One region of the Symbiopectobacterium sp. genome, then DNA from elsewhere that is predicted to be linked to it. Evidence: predicted binding sites of a transcription regulator. Region 1 holds the regulator's gene; the other holds the start of a gene.
What was found. Region 1 encodes sigma-54, which starts transcription at its own class of promoters, with help from an activator protein. Its sites were predicted from a motif close to GTTGGCACANNTTTCGCTNT; they were not measured.
Positions count from the first base shown of each region.

Region 2: a site for sigma-54 is predicted at 2,011-2,030, ahead of glnA (glutamate--ammonia ligase). Genes of this name have one in related genera too.

Region 1 covers NZ_JBPETA010000012.1:21,612-24,758, forward strand. Annotated here, with positions in the region: gene lptB (LPS export ABC transporter ATP-binding protein) at 1-491, shown strand, start outside; gene rpoN (RNA polymerase factor sigma-54) at 543-1,976, shown strand; gene hpf (ribosome hibernation promoting factor) at 2,000-2,287, shown strand; gene ptsN (PTS IIA-like nitrogen regulatory protein PtsN) at 2,378-2,851, shown strand; gene rapZ (RNase adapter RapZ) at 2,967-3,147, shown strand, end outside.
Region 2 covers NZ_JBPETA010000076.1:6,953-10,099, reverse strand. Annotated here, with positions in the region: partial or broken gene glnL (nitrogen regulation protein NR(II)) at 1-283, opposite strand, end outside; gene ACTBDZ_RS08940 (hypothetical protein) at 334-504, opposite strand; gene glnA (glutamate--ammonia ligase) at 522-1,931, opposite strand; gene typA (ribosome-dependent GTPase TypA) at 2,303-3,147, shown strand, end outside.

The DNA.
Region 1 (3,147 bases):
GCATCGGCTATTTGCCGCAGGAAGCCTCGATCTTTCGCCGTTTGAGCGTCTATGACAACCTGATGGCAGTCTTGCAGATTCGCAAAGACCTGACACCGGAGCAGCAGGACGATCGCGCCAATGAGTTAATGGAAGAATTCCATATTATTCATTTACGCGATAGTCTGGGACAATCCTTGTCCGGCGGCGAACGTCGTCGCGTAGAGATCGCTCGCGCACTGGCGGCCAATCCCAAATTTATTTTGCTGGATGAACCCTTTGCCGGTGTCGATCCGATTTCGGTGCTCGACATAAAAAAAATCATTGAGCACTTGCGCGACAGCGGCCTGGGCGTGCTGATTACCGATCACAACGTGCGTGAAACGTTGGATGTGTGCGAACGCGCCTATATCGTCAGTCAGGGGCAGCTTATTTCCCACGGTTCACCCAGCGAAATCCTGGAGGATGAACAGGTGAAACGCGTCTATCTGGGCGAAGGCTTCCGACTTTGATACTGTAACGTTTGCAATGGGCGTTCCATTTAAGGGAAAGTGACACGAGTTATGAAGCAAGGTTTGCAACTCAGGCTAAGTCAACAACTGGCCATGACGCCACAACTTCAGCAGGCGATCCGTCTGCTTCAGTTGTCTACGCTTGAACTCCAGCAAGAGATCCAACAAGCGCTGGAAAGCAACCCGTTGCTTGAACAAACCGATAGCCACGATGAAATCGATGCTCAGGAAACGAGCGACAGCGAATCACTGGATACGCGCGACGCCCTTGAGCAAAAAGATATGCCAGAAGAGCTGCCGCTGGACGCCACCTGGGATGAAATCTACTCCGCAGGCACACCCTCGGGCACTGGCACCGATTACCGCGACGAAGAGCTACCTGTCTATCAGGGTGAAACTACGCAAACCTTGCAGGATTACCTGATGTGGCAGGTGGAGTTGACGCCGTTTTCCGACACCGATGCGGCTATCGCTACGTCGATTGTCGATGCGGTGGACACCACTGGCTATCTGACCGTTCCGCTGGAAGACATTCTCGAGAGCATCGGCGACGATGACGTGACGATTGAGGAAGTGGAAGCGGTGTTAAAACGTGTGCAACGTTTTGACCCGGTCGGCGTGGCAGCGCGTGATTTGCGCGATTGCCTGCAAATCCAGCTGTCTCAGTTTGCCCCCGAAACCCCGTGGCTGGCGGAAGCCAAGCTTATCGTCAATGAATACCTCGATTTGCTGGCCAACCATGATTTTCGCACGCTGATCCGCGCCAGCCGTATTAAAGAGGATGCGCTGAAAGAGGCGTTGGCACTGATTCAGTCACTCGACCCGCGTCCGGGCCAATCGATCAATACCGGCGAGTCGGAGTATGTGATCCCCGACGTGCTGGTGCGCAAACATCAAGACCGCTGGGTGGTGGAACTCAACACCGACAGCGTGCCGCGCCTGCAAGTCAACCAGCAGTATGCCGCGCTCGGCCACAGCGCGCGTAACGACAGTGACAGTCAGTTTATCCGCAGCCACCTGCAAGAGGCGCGCTGGCTGATAAAAAGTCTGGAGAGCCGCAACGATACGCTGCTTAAGGTCACGCGCTGCATTGTGGAACAACAGCAGGATTTCTTTGAGAAAGGTGAAGAGTTTATGAAACCCATGGTGCTGGCGGATATCGCTCAGGCTGTGGATATGCATGAATCCACCATCTCACGCGTCACAACACAGAAATTTCTTCACAGCCCACGTGGCATTTTCGAACTAAAATATTTCTTCTCCAGCCATGTAAATACCGACAGCGGCGGTGAGGCATCATCCACTGCTATTCGGACGCTGGTGAAAAAATTGATCGCGGCGGAAAACCCCGGCAAGCCCTTGAGCGACAGCAAGCTGACAACGCTGCTCTCCGATCAGGGGATCATTGTCGCGCGGCGTACCGTCGCAAAGTACCGAGAGTCTTTATCCATCCCGCCGTCAAACCAGCGTAAGCAGTTGGTTTGATTTCTACAGAGAAGGAAGACGCTATGCAGCTGAATATCACCGGACACCACATCGAGATCACACCCACATTACGCGAGTTCGTTAACACAAAATTTGCCAAGCTGGAGCAATACTTTGATCGCATCAACCAGATCAACGTGGTGCTCAAAGTGGAGAAAGTGGAGCAAATTGCCGATGCTACTCTGTTCGTTAATGGCGGTGAGCTGCATGCCACATCCGAATCTGAAGACATGTATGCCGCCATCGATCTGTTGATCGACAAACTGGCGCGTCAGTTAAATAAACACAAGGACAAACTCAAACAGCACTGATCGTCATCTCCGCCTCCGGGCGCAGGGAATACGCCTCTGGCACAACGTCAGAGGCGTGAAGAGATGAGCGGGCCGTTAAGTGAACACACCATGAATAACGATCCCATTTTGCAACTCAGCGCGGTATTACGCCAAGAGTGCACCCGCAGCACCGTTCATTGCCAAAGCAAGAAACGGGCGTTGGAAATCATCAGCGAATTGGCAGCCAGGCAGCTAAACCTTCCGACCCCGCTGATCTTCGAGGCATTGCTGACGCGCGAGAGAATGGGCAGTACCGGTATTGGCGGCGGTATCGCAATCCCACACGGAAAACTCGATGATGATAACGCCTTGGGTGCCACCGGGGTCTTTATCCAGCTTGAACAGCCAATATCTTTTGATGCTATTGATAATCAAGGCGTAGACTTGCTTTTTGCCTTGCTGGTTCCCGCAGAACAATGTAAAACCCATCTACATACGCTGTCGCTTGTCGCCAAACGTCTGGCTGACAAAAGTGTGTGTCGGCGTTTACGGGCAGCACAGAGTGACGAAGAGCTTTACCAAATTATGATTGAAGGGGATTAATCCCCGGTAGAAAGCGCGCGACATTCAGACATTCGCGCTACGCTGTGCGTCATACAGATGAATCACTCGGTCAGGGTGTAACAAAAGAAGGCTATAGCCGGAGGGGAGTCGTCGGATGGTGCTGATGATTGTCAGTGGTCGCTCAGGTTCAGGAAAATCTGTGGCCCTGCGCGCCCTGGAAGATATGGGCTTTTATTGCGTGGATAACCTGCCCGTGGTGTTGCTGCCGGAACTGGCAAACACGCTGGCACAGCGCGATATCTCGGCAGCGGTCAGTATTGACGTGCGCAACATGC
Region 2 (3,147 bases), on a different contig from region 1:
TGAGCGACATGATGTGTGCTCTGCCATCGACAACGATAGTCACTTCGTTATCCGTAAATCCTTGACCCGCGTTGAGACTTTCGCGCATCAGCTCAATATTTAGCGAGAAATAGCTGGGCAGATCCGGCAACGGTGTTCCCGCCAATTTGCGCGAACTTTGCGCCAGCAACTGCTGGGCAGCCGGATTGGAATAGTGGATTGCCAGGTCGTTATCCAGCAATAAAATACTATTGATCAAAGAATTGAGGATCTGCCCAGCATCGGGCAGCGTGCCTGTTGCCATAACGCAGACTCCTGCACCCTCGCGGTGCATTGTAGTGTAGATGATGGATGTTACGTCGCAACGGCTAATATTGATGATAAAGAAATAAGGCCGATGGTGAAAAAAGCCCATCCGAAGATGGGCTGAAAAGTTTCCACGGCAACAAAAACAAACTTCTTATAATTCTGTTGATGCTCGGTCATGGCAGGGTTCAGCACGCCCACCACGCCGAGGTAAATCATAGGTACGCAGTCGTTGATTAAACGCTGTAGTACAGTTCGAACTCAACCGGGTGCGGCGTCATGCGAACGCGATCGTTCTCTTCACGGCGCAGACCGATGTAAGCATCGATAGCGTCGTCAGTGAACACGCCGCCCGCCGTCAGGAATGCACGGTCAGCGTCCAGCGCGTTCAGTGCTTCTTCCAGAGAGCCTGCAACCTGCGGGATTTCATTCGCTTTTTCCGGCGGCAGATCGTACAGGTTTTTGTCCATGGCATCGCCAGGGTGGATCTTGTTCTTGATACCATCCAGGCCAGCCATCAGCAGTGCGACGAAGCACAGATACGGGTTAGCCGCCGGGTCCGGGAAGCGCACTTCGATACGTGCTGCTTTCGGGCTGGAGACGAACGGGATACGGATAGAAGCAGAACGGTTACGTGCGGAGTACGCCAGCATTACCGGAGCTTCATAACCCGGGACCAGACGCTTGTAAGAGTTGGTGGTCGGGTTGGACAGGGCGTTGATCGCTTTAGCATGTTTGATGACACCGCCGATGTAGAACAGCGCTTCTTCAGACAGGCCAGCGTATTTGTCGCCGGAGAATTTGTTGGTACCGCCTTTGGACAGGGACATATGGCAGTGCATGCCAGAGCCGTTGTCACCGAACATCGGTTTCGGCATAAAGGTGGCCGTTTTGCCATAAGCGTGCGCTACGTTGTGAACAACGTATTTGTAGATCTGAATTTCGTCCGCTTTTTTGGTCATGGTGTTGAAGCGGGTTGCCACTTCGTTCTGACCAGCCGTTGCCACTTCGTGGTGGTGAGCTTCAACAACCAGACCCATTTGTTCCATTACCTGGCACATCTGAGAGCGGATGTCTTGTGCGGAGTCAACCGGCGGAACTGGGAAGTAACCGCCTTTCACTGCTGGACGGTGGCCTTTGTTGCCGCCTTCGTATTTGGTGCTGGAGTTCCAGGCACCTTCGATGTCATCGATAGCAACGTGAGAGCCGGAGATGCTGCTGCCGAAACGAATGTCGTCAAACAGGAAGAATTCAGGTTCTGGCCCAAACAGAACGGTATCCGCGATACTGGTGGAACGCAGGTACTCTTCAGCGCGTTTCGCGATGGAACGCGGGTCGCGATCGTAACCTTGCATGGTGTTCGGTTCCAGAATGTCACAACGAATGATCAGCGTCGTGTCTTCATAGAACGGGTCCAGTACAGCGGTGCTTGCGTCAGGCATCAGCACCATGTCGGATTTGTTGATACCTTTCCAGCCACCAATGGAGGAGCCGTCGAACATTTTGCCTTCTTCGAAGAAGTCAGCGCTAACCTGGTGAGCTGGAATGGTGACGTGCTGCTCTTTACCCTTGGTATCGGTAAATCGTAAGTCGATGAATTTTACTTCGTGCTCATTCAGCATCGTCAAAACATGTTCTGCGGACATATTTGGATCTCCCGATTTGTCATTTATCGTCGTGGAACGAATATCGTTATGGAATGATGTTTGTTACCGTAATAGGGTTTAAGCTAAAATCATGCCAACTCTACGCATGGGGTTGGGAGGCGTTGTTTTCAGGCTTTCATTGAAGGCAGTGCCTGCACCATTAGCGTTCGTTGCACTATTATGGTTCATAATCACCAAAATAGTGCACTGTTTGTGTGCGTTTGTTTACTTTCTCTGCGTCGTTGCACCGTGAAAGGGATCACAAAGCAAGCACCCCTGGGTTGTTTATCGCTTAGGAGTGTGATCTTGTTTGGTCCCTCGCTTAATCCGTGTACAATAGCGCGCTATTTCTAAATGCCTGAGGCAAAGCTGTGATCGAGAATTTGCGTAACATTGCTATTATTGCGCACGTTGACCATGGGAAAACTACCCTGGTTGACAAGCTGCTACAACAATCTGGAACATTGGGTGAACGAAATGACGCCACTGAGCGCGTTATGGACTCCAACGATCTGGAAAAAGAACGCGGTATCACCATTCTGGCGAAAAACACCGCCATTAACTGGAGAGATTACCGTATCAATATCGTTGACACCCCAGGACACGCCGATTTCGGTGGTGAAGTGGAGCGTGTAATGTCCATGGTCGATTCAGTGCTGCTGCTGGTAGACGCAATGGACGGCCCGATGCCCCAGACCCGTTTCGTTACCCAAAAAGCTTTTGCCTATGGCCTGAAACCGATCGTGGTCATCAACAAAGTTGACCGTCCGGGCGCGCGCCCTGACTGGGTCGTCGATCAGGTGTTCGATCTGTTCGTCAACCTGGGTGCTACCGACGAGCAACTGGATTTCCCTATCGTTTACGCGTCTGCGTTGATGGGTATCGCCGGTTTGGATCACGAAGAGATGGCGGAAGACATGACGCCGCTGTTCGAAGCGATCGTCAAACACGTTGAAGCGCCGAACGTCGATCTGGACGGTCCGCTGCAAATGCAAATCTCCCAGCTGGACTACAACAGCTATGTGGGTGTTATCGGTATCGGCCGTATCAAACGCGGTCGCGTTAAACCGAACCAGCAAGTGACGATTATCGATGCGGAAGGTAAACGCCGTAACGGTAAAGTGGGTCAGGTGTTGGGCCATTTGGGTTTGCAACGTATCGAATCTAGCGTCGCAGAAGCGGGCGATATCATCGCTATCACCGGTCTGGGTGAACT